3 regions of the Metabacillus sediminilitoris genome follow, and region 3 is predicted to be linked to each of the others. Evidence: a T-box and tRNA genes for the amino acid it is inferred to sense, from the RefSeq annotation. Region 3 holds a T-box; the other regions hold tRNA genes.

Region 1 (6,110 bases), 1.6 Mb from region 3:
GCGCGCCCAAGCAGTTAGGCTGATAACGAGGCAAATCCCGTTGTCGTAAAGGCTGAGCTGTGATGGCGAGGGAAATATAGTACCGAAGTTCCTGATTCCACACTGCCAAGAAAAGCCTCTAGCGAGGTGAGAGGTGCCCGTACCGCAAACCGACACAGGTAGGCGAGGAGAGAATCCTAAGGTGAGCGAGAGAACTCTCGTTAAGGAACTCGGCAAAATGACCCCGTAACTTCGGGAGAAGGGGTGCTTTTTCAGGGCTTGCCCTGCGAAAAGCCGCAGTGAATAGGCCCAGGCGACTGTTTAGCAAAAACACAGGTCTCTGCGAAGCCGCAAGGCGAAGTATAGGGGCTGACGCCTGCCCGGTGCTGGAAGGTTAAGGGGAGAGGTTAGCGCAAGCGAAGCTTTGAACCGAAGCCCCAGTAAACGGCGGCCGTAACTATAACGGTCCTAAGGTAGCGAAATTCCTTGTCGGGTAAGTTCCGACCCGCACGAAAGGCGTAACGATCTGGGCACTGTCTCAACGAGAGACTCGGTGAAATTATAGTACCTGTGAAGATGCAGGTTACCCGCGACAGGACGGAAAGACCCCGTGGAGCTTTACTGTAGCCTGATATTGAATTTTGGTACAGCTTGTACAGGATAGGTAGGAGCCTGAGAAGCCGGAGCGCTAGCTTCGGTGGAGGCGTCGGTGGGATACTACCCTGGCTGTATTGAAATTCTAACCCGCAGCCCTTATCGGGCTGGGAGACAGTGTCAGGTGGGCAGTTTGACTGGGGCGGTCGCCTCCTAAAATGTAACGGAGGCGCCCAAAGGTTCCCTCAGAATGGTTGGAAATCATTCGTAGAGTGTAAAGGCACAAGGGAGCTTGACTGCGAGACCTACAAGTCGAGCAGGGACGAAAGTCGGGCTTAGTGATCCGGTGGTTCCGCATGGAAGGGCCATCGCTCAACGGATAAAAGCTACCCCGGGGATAACAGGCTTATCTCCCCCAAGAGTCCACATCGACGGGGAGGTTTGGCACCTCGATGTCGGCTCATCGCATCCTGGGGCTGTAGTCGGTCCCAAGGGTTGGGCTGTTCGCCCATTAAAGCGGTACGCGAGCTGGGTTCAGAACGTCGTGAGACAGTTCGGTCCCTATCCGTCGTGGGCGTAGGAAATTTGAGAGGAGCTGTCCTTAGTACGAGAGGACCGGGATGGACGCACCGCTGGTGTACCAGTTGTCTTGCCAAAGGCATAGCTGGGTAGCTATGTGCGGAAGGGATAAGTGCTGAAAGCATCTAAGCATGAAGCCCCCCTCAAGATGAGATTTCCCATAGCGTAAGCTAGTAAGATCCCTGAAAGATGATCAGGTTGATAGGTCAGAGGTGGAAGCGCGGTGACGTGTGGAGCTGACTGATACTAATCGATCGAGGACTTAACCTAAATAGAAAAGCGGAAGAAGCCCGCTTAAATCCATAGGGCATTGGAGCGCTCGAGAAGAAGTCGTACTTTGACTTCGCAGGAGAGTGTGAAATGACCGTAGGATTTGGCTTCTGGAGCTGGACAATGTAAGAGTATAAACTCAGTTGAGTGAATGAATTGTGAATCGTTATCTAGTTTTGAAGGAATATCCTTCAACATATACATTTATCTGGTGACGATGGCGAAGAGGTCACACCCGTTCCCATGCCGAACACGGAAGTTAAGCTCTTCAGCGCCGATGGTAGTTAGGGGTTTCCCCTTGTGAGAGTAGGACGTTGCCAGGTAAAGCCCCTTATTTGGGGCTATTATTTTGTAAAATTTTGTTGTTGGCCCGTTGGTCAAGCGGTTAAGACACCGCCCTTTCACGGCGGTAACACGGGTTCGAATCCCGTACGGGTCACCATTTCATTTATCTTTAATTTGGAGGATTAGCTCAGCTGGGAGAGCATCTGCCTTACAAGCAGAGGGTCGGCGGTTCGATCCCGTCATCCTCCACCATTGATTCAATATTCATTTTATATTGAGCCATTAGCTCAGTCGGTAGAGCATCTGACTTTTAATCAGAGGGTCGAAGGTTCGAGTCCTTCATGGCTCACCATTTACACACCTTGCGGGTGTGGCGGAATTGGCAGACGCGCTAGACTTAGGATCTAGTGTCTTTATGACGTGGGGGTTCAAGTCCCTTCACCCGCACCATTTAAATATTGCGGAAGTAGTTCAGTGGTAGAACACCACCTTGCCAAGGTGGGGGTCGCGGGTTCGAATCCCGTCTTCCGCTCCAGATATGCCGGGGTGGCGGAACTGGCAGACGCACAGGACTTAAAATCCTGCGGTAGGTGACTACCGTACCGGTTCGATTCCGGTCCTCGGCACTTCATATAATATGCGCCCGTAGCTCAATTGGATAGAGCGTTTGACTACGGATCAAAAGGTTAGGGGTTCGACTCCTCTCGGGCGCGCCAATTAAAACATGGGGCCTTAGCTCAGCTGGGAGAGCGCCTGCTTTGCACGCAGGAGGTCAGCGGTTCGATCCCGCTAGGCTCCACTTAACATCCTTTATATTATGGCGGTGTAGCTCAGCTGGCTAGAGCATTCGGTTCATACCCGAAAGGTCGTGGGTTCGACTCCCTCCGCCGCTATTAAAATTAAATAATTGTCCTAAATAGTATTATTGACAATTAAACTCATGAATATTGGACCCTTAGCTCAGTTGGTTAGAGCAGACGGCTCATAACCGTCCGGTCGTAGGTTCGAGTCCTACAGGGTCCATTTATTGGAGGAATACCCAAGTCCGGCTGAAGGGATCGGTCTTGAAAACCGACAGGGGTGTCAAAGCCCGCGGGGGTTCGAATCCCCCTTCCTCCTCCATATTTAATTCTCTTTATTGTCGCGGGGTGGAGCAGTCCGGTAGCTCGTCGGGCTCATAACCCGAAGGTCGCAGGTTCAAATCCTGTCCCCGCAACCAAATTTAGTTGACGATGCTACGTTGGTTATTCTTCTTAGCGAGGAAACATAGTAGTGCTGTTAAGTACAACCAAAATGGTCCGGTAGTTCAGTTGGTTAGAATGCCTGCCTGTCACGCAGGAGGTCGCGGGTTCGAGTCCCGTCCGGACCGCCATTATTTTACAAAAACACTTATCTCAAGTAAAAGGGTTTCGATAAGCGAAAAGGTCGAGGAAACGACTAAGCGAACACCGGAGCGTATGTAAATACGTGAGGATGTGAGTGCAGGAGTTGACGTAGAGATTTGAAGCTTAGCGGAAGCCGAAAACAATTTGGCTCAGTAGCTCAGTCGGTAGAGCAATGGACTGAAAATCCATGTGTCGGCGGTTCGATTCCGTCCTGAGCCACCTTTAAACTTATTCTTGTTTGTATTCATCTAAATCACATGGAGGGGTAGCGAAGTGGCTAAACGCGGCGGACTGTAAATCCGCTCCTTAGGGTTCGGCAGTTCGAATCTGCCCCCCTCCACCAATTAGAATATACGTGGCGATTGTGGCGAAGTGGTTAACGCATCGGATTGTGGTTCCGACATTCGTGGGTTCGATTCCCATCAGTCGCCCCTTTTATGTTTGCGGGTGTAGTTTAGTGGTAAAACCTCAGCCTTCCAAGCTGATGATGAGGGTTCGATTCCCTTCACCCGCTCCAAAATTTGAAATACATAGGCGACTGTTCTGCTTTGAGAGCTGGTCATGCAAATCCTTGTTTTGGATTTGTGGGAACAGTTTGAAGTGGCCGAAAAGCTAGTAGCCGAAGTTAGACAAAAATGGGCCTATAGCTCAGCTGGTTAGAGCGCACGCCTGATAAGCGTGAGGTCGATGGTTCGAGTCCATTTAGGCCCACCATTTTATTTTATTCCGCAGTAGCTCAGTGGTAGAGCTATCGGCTGTTAACCGATCGGTCGTAGGTTCGAGTCCTACCTGCGGAGCCATTTTTTATTTGGAGCTGCAAATGCTATAGAGGTAATAATACTAATTGTCAGTGACAATAGTGGTTCCAATGTCTATTTTATACATATCATGCGCCTTTAGCTCAGCAGGATAGAGCAACAGCCTTCTAAGCTGTCGGTCAGAGGTTCGAATCCTCTAAGGCGCGTAAAAAACTAATCCACTTATTGGATTAGTTTTTTTAATATATACTTTTACAATAACTCCTATCATAATACCTCATTTAAATCCACTTAATGCTACATTCATTTAGGCTGTGTTTCTTCTACTTACCAAGTGCGAAAACTAGCTAGCTTATATCCTCTTACCATTAATCTTCACGGTCTCATAGAAAAATATTGGTTTTGTCCTCCTATAGGTAATAAAATCCTTTTTTTAGAATAAAATATATCGGTAGTTTAAGTAACGCTTACATAAAAACTTCTTGAAGGCTATCAATCTTTTATTTGTTATCCATAAATAATAGGAGGGATTCTAATGATTTTTTCACAACCTGGCACGAGGGGATCTAAAGTTAGTTTTAAATCGCGATATGAAAATTATATTGGTGGAGAGTGGACAGCGCCAGTTAAAGGTGAATATTTTGAAAATGTTTCACCGGTAAATGGACATGCTTTTTGCGAAGTGCCTCGTTCTACTGCAGAAGATATCGAGCTTGCACTTGATGCAGCACATGCAGCAAAAAAAGCATGGGGAGAATCGTCTGCTGCTGTACGTGCAAATATATTAAATAAGATTGCTGATCGCATTGAAACAAATTTAGAAATGCTAGCTGTTGCTGAAACATGGGATAACGGTAAACCAATTAGAGAAACATTAAATGCAGATATTCCCTTAGCAATAGATCATTTTCGTTATTTTGCTGGAAGCATACGTTCTCAGGAAGGTAGTATCAGTGAAATAGATAAAGACACTGTTGCTTATCACTTTCATGAACCATTAGGTGTAGTGGGACAAATTATTCCATGGAACTTTCCAATTTTAATGGCAACTTGGAAATTAGCTCCAGCTTTAGCTGCAGGAAACTGTGTTGTATTAAAACCTGCAGAACAAACGCCTGTAAGTATCTTAATTTTAATGGAATTAATTGCAGACCTGTTACCAAAAGGTGTAGTTAATATTGTTAACGGTTTTGGTTTAGAAGCAGGCAAGCCACTCGCAATTAGTAATAGAGTTGCTAAAGTTGCATTTACAGGAGAAACAACGACTGGACGTCTAATTATGCAATATGCTTCCCAGAATTTAATACCAGTTACACTAGAGCTTGGAGGTAAGTCCCCTAATATATTCTTTGAAAATGTAATGGAAAAAGACGACGACTTTTTAGATAAGGCGATTGAAGGTTTTGTTATGTTTGCTCTTAATCAGGGAGAAGTTTGTACATGCCCATCACGTGCTTTAATTCAAGAATCTATTTATGATGATTTTATCGAAAAGGCTTTAAAACGTGTAAAAGATATCAAGCAGGGGAATCCATTAGATACAAATACGATGATTGGTGCACAAGCATCTGCAGAGCAGATTGAAAAAATCCTTTCTTATATTGATATAGGAGAACAAGAAGGTGCACAAGTTTTAACAGGCGGTAGGCGCAACTTTTTGGAAGGTGATTTAAGTGGAGGGTATTATGTAAAACCAACTGTGTTTAAAGGGCATAATAAAATGAGGATTTTCCAAGAAGAAATATTTGGACCAGTTGTTACTGTAACAACATTTAGTAATCAAGAAGAAGCGTTGACAATTGCCAATGATACTTTATATGGGTTAGGTGCTGGTGTTTGGTCAAGAGATATTAATACTGCATATAGATTTGGCAGGGGAATCGAAGCAGGACGAGTTTGGACAAATTGCTACCATGCTTACCCGGCTCATGCTGCTTTTGGTGGTTACAAGATGTCAGGCATAGGAAGAGAAAATCATAAAATGATGTTAAGTCATTATCAACAAACCAAAAACATGTTAGTTAGCTATAGTCCAAGTAAGTTAGGCTTCTTTTAATTGTAACTAAAAAATGAACTGACTTCCACTTTGTGTGTGGGAGTCAGTTTTTTAGGGGGAATAAGGATGGGGAAAGTTCCAAAAGTTATTATTTCTAAAAATGCATCTGAATTAGTTACAGTACTAAAAAAGAAGTATGGACCACTATTGTTTCATCAATCAGGAGGATGTTGTGATGGAAGTTCACCAATGTGCTATCCAAAA
Region 2 (6,110 bases), 1.9 Mb from region 3:
GCAACCCTTGATCTTAGTTGCCAGCATTTAGTTGGGCACTCTAAGGTGACTGCCGGTGACAAACCGGAGGAAGGTGGGGATGACGTCAAATCATCATGCCCCTTATGACCTGGGCTACACACGTGCTACAATGGATGGTACAAAGGGCTGCAAGACTGCGAAGTCAAGCCAATCCCATAAAACCATTCTCAGTTCGGATTGCAGGCTGCAACTCGCCTGCATGAAGCCGGAATCGCTAGTAATCGCGGATCAGCATGCCGCGGTGAATACGTTCCCGGGCCTTGTACACACCGCCCGTCACACCACGAGAGTTTGTAACACCCGAAGTCGGTGGGGTAACCGTAAGGAGCCAGCCGCCTAAGGTGGGACAGATGATTGGGGTGAAGTCGTAACAAGGTAGCCGTATCGGAAGGTGCGGCTGGATCACCTCCTTTCTAAGGATAATATGAAGTTTTATTACTTCATTAAAAAGACGTTTCTGACTTTGTTTAGTTTTGAGAGAACTATCTCTCAATGATGATACACATAGGATTAAAAACATTATGCATACGATAAGTTCCTTTTTAAAGGATCGCCTGCTAAAGGCGCCACGTCCTGTGGCAACGCATGCGTTTGCACATCCTGTGCTTTGTTCCTTGAAAACTAGATAACGATAACAATTCAAGTAATTCACTGAGTTTAAAGCTTAGTTTAGTGATTCTCTTAATAATGATTAAAATGACATTTATAATGTCAAAGGTTAAGTTGTTAAGGGCGCACGGTGGATGCCTTGGCACTAGGAGCCGATGAAGGACGGTACTAACACCGATATGCTTCGGGGAGCTGTAAGTAAGCTTTGATCCGGAGATTTCCGAATGGGGGAACCCACTGCTCGTAATGGAGTAGTATTTTCACCTGAATACATAGGGTGATAAAGGCAGACCCGGGGAACTGAAACATCTAAGTACCCGGAGGAAGAGAAAGCAAACGCGATTTCCCAAGTAGCGGCGAGCGAAACGGAATTAGCCCAAACCAAGAGGCTTGCCTCTTGGGGTTGTAGGACACTCTATACGGAGTTACAAAGGAACGGAGTAAATGAAGAGGTCTGGAAAGGCCCGTCAAAGAAGGTAACAACCCTGTAGTTGAAACTTCGTTCCCTCCAGAGTGGATCCTGAGTACGGCGGGACACGTGAAATCCCGTCGGAAGCAGGGAGGACCATCTCCCAAGGCTAAATACTCCCTAGTGACCGATAGTGAACCAGTACCGTGAGGGAAAGGTGAAAAGCACCCCGGAAGGGGAGTGAAAGAGATCCTGAAACCGTGTGCCTACAAGTAGTCAAAGCCCGTTAATGGGTAATGGCGTGCCTTTTGTAGAATGAACCGGCGAGTTACGATCCCGTGCAAGGTTAAGTTGATGAGACGGAGCCGCAGCGAAAGCGAGTCTGAATAGGGCGAAAGAGTACGTGGTCGTAGACCCGAAACCAGGTGATCTACCCATGTCCAGGGTGAAGTTCAGGTAACACTGAATGGAGGCCCGAACCCACGCACGTTGAAAAGTGCGGGGATGAGGTGTGGGTAGCGGAGAAATTCCAATCGAACTTGGAGATAGCTGGTTCTCTCCGAAATAGCTTTAGGGCTAGCCTTGAAATTGAGAGTCTTGGAGGTAGAGCACTGATTGGACTAGGGGCCCCCATCGGGTTACCGAATTCAGTCAAACTCCGAATGCCAAAGACTTATGTTCAGGAGTCAGACTGCGAGTGATAAGATCCGTAGTCAAGAGGGAAACAGCCCAGACCACCAGCTAAGGTCCCAAAGTATACGTTAAGTGGAAAAGGATGTGGAGTTGCTTAGACAACCAGGATGTTGGCTTAGAAGCAGCCACCATTTAAAGAGTGCGTAATAGCTCACTGGTCGAGTGACTCTGCGCCGAAAATGTACCGGGGCTAAACGTATCACCGAAGCTGTGGATTGTTCTTACGAACAATGGTAGGAGAGCGTTCTAAGGGCTGTGAAGCTAGACCGGAAGGACTAGTGGAGCGCTTAGAAGTGAGAATGCCGGTATGAGTAGCGAAAGAGGGGTGAGAATCCCCTCCACCGAATGCCTAAGGTTTCCTGAGGAAGGCTCGTCCGCTCAGGGTTAGTCGGGACCTAAGCCGAGGCCGAAAGGCGTAGGCGATGGACAACAGGTTGAAATTCCTGTACCACCTCCTCACCATTTGAGCAATGGGGGGACGCAGAAGGATAGGGTAAGCGCGCTGTTGGATTAGCGCGTCCAAGCAGTTAGGCTGACAACGAGGCAAATCCCGTTGTCGCAAAGGCTGAGCTGTGATGGCGAGGGAAATATAGTACCGAAGTTCCTGATTCCACACTGCCAAGAAAAGCCTCTAGCGAGGTGAGAGGTGCCCGTACCGCAAACCGACACAGGTAGGCGAGGAGAGAATCCTAAGGTGAGCGAGAGAACTCTCGTTAAGGAACTCGGCAAAATGACCCCGTAACTTCGGGAGAAGGGGTGCTTTTTCAGGGCTTGCCCTGCGAAAAGCCGCAGTGAATAGGCCCAGGCGACTGTTTAGCAAAAACACAGGTCTCTGCGAAGCCGCAAGGCGAAGTATAGGGGCTGACGCCTGCCCGGTGCTGGAAGGTTAAGGGGAGAGGTTAGCGCAAGCGAAGCTTTGAACCGAAGCCCCAGTAAACGGCGGCCGTAACTATAACGGTCCTAAGGTAGCGAAATTCCTTGTCGGGTAAGTTCCGACCCGCACGAAAGGCGTAACGATCTGGGCACTGTCTCAACGAGAGACTCGGTGAAATTATAGTACCTGTGAAGATGCAGGTTACCCGCGACAGGACGGAAAGACCCCGTGGAGCTTTACTGTAGCCTGATATTGAATTTTGGTACAGCTTGTACAGGATAGGTAGGAGCCTGAGAAGCCGGAGCGCTAGCTTCGGTGGAGGCGTCGGTGGGATACTACCCTGGCTGTATTGAAATTCTAACCCGCAGCCCTTATCGGGCTGGGAGACAGTGTCAGGTGGGCAGTTTGACTGGGGCGGTCGCCTCCTAAAATGTAACGGAGGCGCCCAAAGGTTCCCTCAGAATGGTTGGAAATCATTCGTAGAGTGTAAAGGCACAAGGGAGCTTGACTGCGAGACCTACAAGTCGAGCAGGGACGAAAGTCGGGCTTAGTGATCCGGTGGTTCCGCATGGAAGGGCCATCGCTCAACGGATAAAAGCTACCCCGGGGATAACAGGCTTATCTCCCCCAAGAGTCCACATCGACGGGGAGGTTTGGCACCTCGATGTCGGCTCATCGCATCCTGGGGCTGTAGTCGGTCCCAAGGGTTGGGCTGTTCGCCCATTAAAGCGGTACGCGAGCTGGGTTCAGAACGTCGTGAGACAGTTCGGTCCCTATCCGTCGTGGGCGTAGGAAATTTGAGAGGAGCTGTCCTTAGTACGAGAGGACCGGGATGGACGCACCGCTGGTGTACCAGTTGTCTTGCCAAAGGCATAGCTGGGTAGCTATGTGCGGAAGGGATAAGTGCTGAAAGCATCTAAGCATGAAGCCCCCCTCAAGATGAGATTTCCCATAGCGCAAGCTAGTAAGATCCCTGAAAGATGATCAGGTTGATAGGTCAGAGGTGGAAGCGCGGTGACGTGTGGAGCTGACTGATACTAATCGATCGAGGACTTAACCTAATATATATGCGTTAAACAAAGTGAATTGAATTGTGAATCGTTATCTAGTTTTGAAGGAACAACCTTCAAACTAAATGTCTGGTGACGATGGCGAAGAGGTCACACCCGTTCCCATGCCGAACACGGAAGTTAAGCTCTTCAGCGCCGATGGTAGTTAGGGGTTTCCCCTTGTGAGAGTAGGACGTTGCCAGGCAAAAGCCCCTTAGTTGGGGCTATTATTTTGTCAATTTATAATTGGCCCGTTGGTCAAGCGGTTAAGACACCGCCCTTTCACGGCGGTAACACGGGTTCGAATCCCGTACGGGTCACCATTTACACCTTTCATTGGAGGATTAGCTCAGCTGGGAGAGCATCTGCCTTACAAGCAGAGGGTCGGCGGTTCGATCCCGTCATCCTCCACCATTATTAAGTACAAATAAATTAATTCAACAATATTTTAATTATGCCGGTGTAGCTCAATTGGTAGAGCAACTGACTTGTAATCAGTAGGTTGGGGGTTCAAGTCCTCTCGCCGGCACCATTTTTCTTAATGGAGAATTTGGATATTCTAATTTATGGGGCCTTAGCTCAGCTGGGAGAGCGCCTGCTTTGCACGCAGGAGGTCAGCGGTTCGATCCCGCTAGGCTCCACTTATGATGGAGGAATACCCAAGTCCGGCTGAAGGGATCGGTCTTGAAAACCGACAGGGGTGTCAAAGCCCGCGGGGGTTCGAATCCCCCTTCCTCCTCCATAATTAATTCTCTTTATTGTCGCGGGGTGGAGCAGTCCGGTAGCTCGTCGGGCTCATAACCCGAAGGTCGCAGGTTCAAATCCTGTCCCCGCAACCAATTTTAGTTGACGATGCTACGTTGGTTATTCTTCTTAGCGAGGAAACATAGTAGTGCTGTTAAGTGGAACCAAAATGGTCCGGTAGTTCAGTTGGTTAGAATGCCTGCCTGTCACGCAGGAGGTCGCGGGTTCGAGTCCCGTCCGGACCGCCATTTTATTCCAGTAGGAGTAACAACTACTAATGACATGGAAATAGATTGTGTGTGGCTCGGTAGCTCAGTCGGTAGAGCAATGGACTGAAAATCCATGTGTCGGCGGTTCGATTCCGTCCCGAGCCACCTTTAAACATAATCTGATTTGTATTCTTCTAAATCATATGGAGGGGTAGCGAAGTGGCTAAACGCGGCGGACTGTAAATCCGCTCCTTAGGGTTCGGCAGTTCGAATCTGCCCCCCTCCACCATTTTAATAGGGGCATAGTTTAACGGTAGAATAGAGGTCTCCAAAACCTTTGATGTGGGTTCGATTCCTACTGCCCCTGCCAATTTTATAATGGCGATTGTGGCGAAGTGGTTAACGCATCGGATTGTGGTTCCGACATTCGTGGGTTCGATTCCCATCAGTCGCCCCATTTTTTATTAGAGGGAATAGGTTTCAATTAGCGCTACACATAAGAGTTGTTAGAAAGAAAAATTTGATGAAATTGTACAGATTTTATTAAGTTTTAAAATTGACTTGGTAGTGACTATTTCCTAGAAGAATAACTATCTTGCGGGTTTTGCATGCTAGAATAGTTTTTTTAAATAAAGGCGATACTGAGTGAGTAGTTTTTATCTTGCTTTAAAGTATACTTAGTAGTCGACGATATTTCGTGCAGCATATTCTGGAAGTTTTGCATGAAGCTAATCAATGGGCTATAGCCAAGCGGTAAGGCAACGGACTTTGACTCCGTCATTCGTTGGTTCGAATCCAGCTAGCCCAGCCATATTTATAAGGCATCATAGCCAAGTGGTAAGGCAGAGGTCTGCAAAACCTTTATCCCCGGTTCAAATCCGGGTGGTGCCTCCAATATTTCGATATGCGGGTGTAGTTTAGTGGTAAAACCTCAGCCTTCCAAGCTGATGATGAGGGTTCGATTCCCTTCACCCGCTCCAAAATGTGAAATGCGTAGGCGACTGTTCAGCTTTGAGAGACGATGGAGAGCTGGTCATGCAAATCCTGGTTTTGGATTTGTGGGAACAGATCGAAGCGGCCGAAAAGCTAGGAGCCGAAGCTAGACAAAATGGGCCTATAGCTCAGCTGGTTAGAGCGCACGCCTGATAAGCGTGAGGTCGATGGTTCGAGTCCATTTAGGCCCACCATTTTATTTTATTCCGCAGTAGCTCAGTGGTAGAGCTATCGGCTGTTAACCGATCGGTCGTAGGTTCGAGTCCTACCTGCGGAGCCATATGGGGAAGTACTCAAGTGGCTGAAGAGGCGCCCCTGCTAAGGGTGTAGGTCGTGTAAGCGGCGCGAGGGTTCAAATCCCTCCTTCTCCGCCATATTATTTCATGCGCCTTTAGCTCAGCAGGATAGAGCAACAGCCTTCTAAGCTGTCGGTCAGAGGTTCGAATCCTCTAAGGCGCGTAGTCTCTAGAAATCTTAATTTTGTCCTACTATATTAAAAGCGATTGCTA
Region 3 (6,110 bases):
GATGGACCGCAAATCGTTCTTTATGATGCTTCAATGGTTTCACATAAAGGGCTACGCGATTTAGTGACAGATACAGCGGATGAATTAAATATTCCTTATCAATTTGAATCAATGCCAGGCGGTGGTACAGATTCAGGTTCTATCCATATTTCGGCAAATGGTGTACCAGCACTTTCCATTACAATTGCTACGCGTTATATCCACTCACATGCTGCGATGCTTCATCGTGATGATTATGAAAATGCGGTTAAGTTAATCACAGAAGTAATCAAGCGTTTGGATCGAAAAACGGTTGATAAAATTACGTTTGAATAATAGAAAACCAAGTAAGGAACATTGATGATAATATGTAGGTAAAATGGATTCGCTTTAAACGATTGGAGAATAAATAAAATAAAAAAACCTTGATGGTGGCTATACCTATCAAGGTTTTTTTATGTTTATCTTTATGGCTTTTTCAATCCCTGCTCTAATGTTGATAACATTTCCTGCTTATCTTGATCATTCGCATTTTGCCAAATAACCTCGAAAAGTACTCCTAGACCAGGAAGCATTTTTTCTTCACCGCTTTGGATAGCATCAACAATTGTATCCTGTAATTGGTCTTGAGTATTCCCAGATACATTCGCGATTACAGCATTTCGTAGATTTAAATTCAATTTCATGCACTCCTTTTGTTTGATTCCAGCTTATTAGTAATGTTTGTTAAATAAACAAGAATTATGTATGATTGGAAAGAGATCTTGGAAATGTTCGCAAAAGGAGTTTTAATGTGGATAGAATTGAGTCAGTTAAAAATCAAAAAGTAAAACAATGGAGAAAACTACATACAAAAAAAGAACGTGAAGCAACGGGTACGTTTATGATTGAAGGTTTACATTTAGTCGAAGAAGCACTAAAAACAAAAGAAATAATAAAAGATCTTATTGTTTCTGAGGATACGACAATCCCAACACATTGGAATGTTGATCAACTGAATATCATCTTAGTCACTAAGGAAGTGCTGAAAGCAATTAGTGATACTGAAACACCACAGGGAGTAGCGGCAATTTGTGAAATTCAGACGGAGCTTTCAGCTGATAATTGGAATAAAATTCTCTTCATTGACAGTGTTCAAGATCCTGGCAATCTTGGGACAATCATTCGAACAGCGGATGCTGCGGGGATTGATGGGATCATTTTAGGAGAAGGAACAGTTGATCACTATAATTCAAAAGTCATTCGATCAAGTCAAGGTTCAATTTTTCATTTACCAATTATAAAGGGTAATTTAGTGGAGTGGCTTGACATTTATAGCAGGAATGAAATACCTGTTTATGGAACTTCCTTACAAAATGGCGTCAGTTATCGAGATGTTTCACCATCTGAACAATTTTGTTTGATTATAGGAAATGAAGGTAGCGGAGTAAATCGTGAATTGCTGCAAAAAACGGTGAAAAATCTATATATTCCAATCTATGGTGGAGCAGAATCACTTAACGTTGCAATTGCAGCTGGGATCCTTCTTTATCATTTACGAGGATAGTTGCAGGAACAAAATGTTTTGATTATAATAAGATAGAAATTACATAGGAAATACTATGACAGAGACTAGTAATTTACAATACGTCCATTCAGGGAAAAAATGCCTTAGACTGAAAGCATTTTATGGATAGTAGTAAATGAATTCACCTCTCGAGTTGACACTTAGACCGTAATAGAGTTAAGAGAGGATAAGGTCTTTCAACCTCAACCTCTAGAACGTAAAGGTGTTCCGGTTTTTACCGTTATTGAAATGAAGTGAGTCGTGCAAAGAATTGTGTGTACGGCTAACAAGGGTGGTAACGCGAATTCAACTCGTCCCTTTTTGGGGGCGAGTTTTTTATTTTGCAAAAAAAGCTCTTTTAGCTTTTTAAATAAAGGAGGAACAAAGATGCAAGAGCAATTAAAACAGCTTCAACAAGAAGCACTTGAAAAAGTTGAGCAAGCGCAAGAATTAAAAGCATTGAATGATATTCGAGTAGCTTATTTAGGGAAAAAAGGGCCAATTACCGAAGTTTTACGTGGAATGGGTAAACTTTCAGCTGAAGAACGTCCAGTCATGGGCGCACTTGCAAATGAAGTTCGTGAAGCAATTGCTACTTCGATTTCAAGCAAACAAGAACGTTTAGAACAATTGGCTGTTGAACAAAAACTTGCAAATGAAACAATCGATGTGACATTACCAGGTCGTCCTGTAAGAGTTGGTAATCATCACCCTTTAACAGCAGTAGTAGAGGAAATTGAAGACTTATTCCTTGGTATGGGTTATCAAATTGCTGAAGGTCCAGAAGTTGAAACAGATTATTTTAACTTTGAAGCATTGAACCTTCCAAAAGGTCATCCTGCCAGAGACATGCAAGATTCTTTCTATATTACAGAAGAGCTGCTTTTACGCACACATACATCACCGGTGCAAGCAAGAACTATGCAAAAGCATGAAGGCAAAGGTCCAGTGAAAATTATTTGTCCAGGTAAGGTATATCGTCGTGATAATGATGATGCAACACACTCACATCAATTTACCCAAATTGAAGGACTTGTTGTAGATGAAAATATTAGTATGAGTGATCTTAAAGGTACTCTTGAAGTATTTGCAAAGAAAATGTTCGGTGATGAGCGTGAAATTCGTTTACGCCCAAGTTTCTTCCCTTTCACAGAGCCATCTGTTGAAGTAGATGTATCTTGTTTCTCTTGTGGAGGAAATGGCTGTAAAGTTTGTAAAGGTACTGGCTGGATCGAGATTTTAGGTGCTGGAATGGTACATCCGAACGTACTTGAAATGGCTGGCTTTGATTCTAAAAAATACAGTGGCTTTGCGTTCGGTATGGGACCAGAGCGAATTGCCATGTTAAAGTACGGGATTGATGATATTCGTCATTTCTATACGGATGATGTTCGATTCTTAAAACAATTTAAACGAGCTTAAATAGGAGGTTTCTAACATGTTTGTTTCATATAAATGGTTAGCTGAGTACGTTGATTTAGCAGGAATAACTCCAGGTGAATTAGCTGAGAAAATTACACGAAGCGGTATCGAAGTAGAAGGTGTAGATGTTTTAAATGAAGGCATGAAAGGTGTCGTTATCGGTCATGTAGTTGAAAAAGAAAAGCATCCAGATGCGGAAAAGTTAAATAAATGTCAAGTTGATCTCGGAAACGGTGAAATTGTTCAAATTATTTGCGGTGCTAAAAATGTAGATAAAGGACAGAAAGTTGCGGTTGCAACTGTTGGAGCTGTTTTACCAGGGAATTTTAAAATTAAAAAGGCAAAGCTTCGCGGAGAAGTTTCAAATGGAATGATCTGTTCCTTACAGGAGTTAGGGTTTGAAGCAAAACTAGTGGCAAAAGAGTATTCTGAAGGTATTTTTGTCTTCCCTAGTGATGTAGAGGTTGGAGTGGATGCCCTTCAGCAATTAAATCTTGATGATGCTGTTCTTGAATTAGGCTTAACACCAAATCGTGCTGATGCAATGAGTATGTTAGGTGTTGCGCACGAAGTAGCAGCAATCTTAAATCGTGAAGTGAAATACCCGGAAATTTCGTATGAAAGTATCGAAGAAAAAGCTGAAAATGCTGTTGCCGTAAAAGTTGAAGCACCAGAAGATAATCCATTATATATCGCAAAGGTTATTAAAAATGTAACAATCGCACCATCACCTTTATGGATGCAATCAAGATTAATGGCAGCTGGTATCCGACCTCATAATAATGTTGTTGATATTACAAACTTTGTGTTATTAGAATACGGCCAACCACTACATGCATTTGATTATGACCGCTTTGGTTCAAAGGAAATTCTTGTTCGCCGAGCAAAAGAAGGCGAGAAGATTGTGACGCTAGATGACCAAGAACGTACATTAACTGCTGATCATTTAGTTATCACAAATGGTACAGAGCCAGTAGCATTAGCTGGTGTGATGGGTGGAGCAAATTCTGAAGTACAATCAGATACAAAAACAATCCTTCTAGAATCTGCATTATTTAACGGACAAAGAATACGTATTTCATCAAAGGATCATGGTTTACGAAGTGAAGCAAGTGCGAGATATGAAAAAGGTATCGATCCAAATCGTGTCCATGCAGCAGCTGAGCGTGCGGCACAATTAATTTCTCTATATGCAGGTGGAGAAGTAATGCAAGGTTCTGTTCAAGTACAAACTGCAACATTCGAACCTGCTATTGTTACAACAACAGTGGAAAAAGTAAACCGTGTACTTGGCATGAATATTTCTTCTGAAGAAATGAAATCAATTTTCGAACGTCTTCAATTTGGCGTGGTGCTAGATAACTCAACACTTACTGTTACAGTACCTACACGTCGTGGGGATATTACAATTGAAGAGGATCTAGTAGAGGAAATTGCAAGACTTTATGGATATGATAATATTCCGACAACCTTACCAATTGGGCAAGCAATTCCAGGTAAACTAACTGATTATCAGGAAAAGCGTCGTAAAGTTCGTCGTTATTTAGAAGGTACTGGTCTTTTCCAAGCAATTACGTATTCATTAACAAATGAAGAGAAGGCACCGAAATATGCACTAGAAGTTTCTGAACTTACGAGACTTGCTTTACCTATGAGTGAAGAACGCAGCGTGTTACGTTTAAGTCTTCTGCCACATTTATTAGATGCATTAAAATACAATCTAGCAAGACAAATTGATCAAGTTGGATTATATGAAATCGGCTCTGTCTTTTTATCACAAGGAAAAGACCAACAACCACTTGAAAAAGAACGACTATCGGCAGCAATTACTGGCTTATGGCATTCACATTCATGGCAAGCTGAAAAGAAACCTGTGGATTTCTATGTTGTAAAAGGTATTGTTGATGGGCTAGTTGATCTTCTTGGATTAACAAGGGATGTTCAATATAAACAAGCAAAACGCGATGGAATGCATCCTGGTCGGACAGCGGAAATATATATAGGGGAAAAACTAGTCGGGTTCATTGGACAGGTGCACCCAACAGCTCAAAAAGACTTAGATTTAACTGAAACATATGTGTTTGAATTATCGTTAGTTGATCTGTTATCAGTGGACATAGAAGAAACACGTTTTGAGGTAATTCCTCGTTATCCTTCTATTACGAGAGATATCGCCCTTGTTGTTGATAAAAACATTGTCGCAGGTGATATTGAAAAAGTAATCACTAATGCAGGCGGTAAAATGCTAAAAGAAGTATCTGTTTTTGATCTATATGAAGGTGACAGACTTGAAGAAGGTAAAAAATCTGTTGCATTCTCGCTTCGTTATTTTGATCCTGAACGCACTTTAACAGACGAAGATGTGACAAAAGCACATGAAAAGGTGCTATCGGCTGTAGAAGATAAGGTTGGGGCAACATTACGCGGATAAACATATACGTGAAAAGGGTAAGTACATAAAAAGTGTACTTACCCTTTGTTTATTTTTTAGCTAATTTCATGGCCTTTTCCGTATTTGCAAAATGTTTTTTTGTAATGGTAGCTAAAAATTGACTTCCTTGTTTTTGAATGATCTTAGCAGCTGCGATATCGACTTGTGCGCCTGCCCCTTTTGGTAATATAACACCGGTTTTTTCGGATAGACGTTCAAATTCTTTCACGAAAGCATAACGAGCAATGATTGAAGCAGCAGCAACTGCTAAATGGACGCCTTCTGCTTTTGTAGAAAAATATATATTTTCTTTTACAACCTTTTTTCCTTGGAGGTGCTTAAAGTAAATAGCTGGTTCAGCAAACTGATCAATTAATAATCCATCTGGTTTTTCAGGGGATATTTTATTAAGTAAATGATTGATTGCTTGATTATGTAATAATGCCTTCATTTTCCCTTGTGACATACCCTGTTGCTGAAGCTCATTGTATTTTTCGTTATGAAGAACTAATAAGCTGTATGGTATCGTATGGATTAAGTCTTTAGCAATTGCCATTATTTGAGGATCCTTTAAATTTTTCGAATCTCTAACACCTAGTTCTTGTAAAAGAAGTAATTGTTCTTTTTTTACATAAGCTGCTACAACTGTGATTGGTCCAAAAAAATCACCTGTACCAACTTCATCAGATCCAATGATGGATAAACTTGAAATGTTTTTAGGAGGTACAAAAC

Evidence for each region. The T-box of region 3 lies ahead of pheS (phenylalanine--tRNA ligase subunit alpha). A T-box ahead of a tRNA ligase gene usually reads a tRNA of that ligase, here a tRNA-Phe.
Region 1: it has a tRNA-Phe gene. The T-box ahead of pheS (phenylalanine--tRNA ligase subunit alpha) is inferred to sense a tRNA for this amino acid. The anticodon was not compared.
Region 2: it has a tRNA-Phe gene. The T-box ahead of pheS (phenylalanine--tRNA ligase subunit alpha) is inferred to sense a tRNA for this amino acid. The anticodon was not compared.

The regions. Positions count from the first base shown of each region.
Region 1 covers NZ_CP046266.1:306,193-312,302, forward strand. Annotated here, with positions in the region: rRNA gene GMB29_RS01610 (23S ribosomal RNA) at 1-1,422, shown strand, start outside; rRNA gene rrf (5S ribosomal RNA) at 1,630-1,745, shown strand; tRNA gene GMB29_RS01620 (tRNA-Glu) at 1,790-1,864, shown strand; tRNA gene GMB29_RS01625 (tRNA-Val) at 1,884-1,959, shown strand; tRNA gene GMB29_RS01630 (tRNA-Lys) at 1,984-2,059, shown strand; tRNA gene GMB29_RS01635 (tRNA-Leu) at 2,072-2,157, shown strand; tRNA gene GMB29_RS01640 (tRNA-Gly) at 2,168-2,242, shown strand; tRNA gene GMB29_RS01645 (tRNA-Leu) at 2,248-2,333, shown strand; tRNA gene GMB29_RS01650 (tRNA-Arg) at 2,347-2,423, shown strand; tRNA gene GMB29_RS01655 (tRNA-Ala) at 2,434-2,506, shown strand; tRNA gene GMB29_RS01660 (tRNA-Met) at 2,527-2,600, shown strand; tRNA gene GMB29_RS01665 (tRNA-Ile) at 2,657-2,730, shown strand; tRNA gene GMB29_RS01670 (tRNA-Ser) at 2,737-2,829, shown strand; tRNA gene GMB29_RS01675 (tRNA-Met) at 2,850-2,926, shown strand; tRNA gene GMB29_RS01680 (tRNA-Asp) at 3,003-3,079, shown strand; tRNA gene GMB29_RS01685 (tRNA-Phe) at 3,239-3,311, shown strand; tRNA gene GMB29_RS01690 (tRNA-Tyr) at 3,352-3,435, shown strand; tRNA gene GMB29_RS01695 (tRNA-His) at 3,451-3,523, shown strand; tRNA gene GMB29_RS01700 (tRNA-Gly) at 3,536-3,609, shown strand; tRNA gene GMB29_RS01705 (tRNA-Ile) at 3,730-3,806, shown strand; tRNA gene GMB29_RS01710 (tRNA-Asn) at 3,818-3,892, shown strand; tRNA gene GMB29_RS01715 (tRNA-Arg) at 3,983-4,056, shown strand; gene adh (aldehyde dehydrogenase) at 4,386-5,906, shown strand; gene GMB29_RS01725 (DUF779 domain-containing protein) at 5,973-6,110, shown strand, end outside.
Region 2 covers NZ_CP046266.1:617,997-624,106, forward strand. Annotated here, with positions in the region: rRNA gene GMB29_RS03220 (16S ribosomal RNA) at 1-434, shown strand, start outside; rRNA gene GMB29_RS03225 (23S ribosomal RNA) at 738-3,667, shown strand; rRNA gene rrf (5S ribosomal RNA) at 3,745-3,860, shown strand; tRNA gene GMB29_RS03235 (tRNA-Glu) at 3,904-3,978, shown strand; tRNA gene GMB29_RS03240 (tRNA-Val) at 3,994-4,069, shown strand; tRNA gene GMB29_RS03245 (tRNA-Thr) at 4,112-4,187, shown strand; tRNA gene GMB29_RS03250 (tRNA-Ala) at 4,224-4,296, shown strand; tRNA gene GMB29_RS03255 (tRNA-Ser) at 4,305-4,397, shown strand; tRNA gene GMB29_RS03260 (tRNA-Met) at 4,418-4,494, shown strand; tRNA gene GMB29_RS03265 (tRNA-Asp) at 4,571-4,647, shown strand; tRNA gene GMB29_RS03270 (tRNA-Phe) at 4,701-4,773, shown strand; tRNA gene GMB29_RS03275 (tRNA-Tyr) at 4,814-4,897, shown strand; tRNA gene GMB29_RS03280 (tRNA-Trp) at 4,905-4,978, shown strand; tRNA gene GMB29_RS03285 (tRNA-His) at 4,990-5,065, shown strand; tRNA gene GMB29_RS03290 (tRNA-Gln) at 5,345-5,419, shown strand; tRNA gene GMB29_RS03295 (tRNA-Cys) at 5,429-5,502, shown strand; tRNA gene GMB29_RS03300 (tRNA-Gly) at 5,515-5,588, shown strand; tRNA gene GMB29_RS03305 (tRNA-Ile) at 5,719-5,795, shown strand; tRNA gene GMB29_RS03310 (tRNA-Asn) at 5,807-5,881, shown strand; tRNA gene GMB29_RS03315 (tRNA-Ser) at 5,885-5,975, shown strand; tRNA gene GMB29_RS03320 (tRNA-Arg) at 5,987-6,060, shown strand.
Region 3 covers NZ_CP046266.1:4,297,527-4,303,636, reverse strand. Annotated here, with positions in the region: gene GMB29_RS20725 (M42 family metallopeptidase) at 1-315, shown strand, start outside; gene sspI (small acid-soluble spore protein SspI) at 447-659, opposite strand; gene GMB29_RS20715 (TrmH family RNA methyltransferase) at 773-1,525, shown strand; T-box leader at 1,572-1,847, shown strand; gene pheS (phenylalanine--tRNA ligase subunit alpha) at 1,913-2,947, shown strand; gene pheT (phenylalanine--tRNA ligase subunit beta) at 2,964-5,378, shown strand; gene rnhC (ribonuclease HIII) at 5,428-6,110, opposite strand, start outside.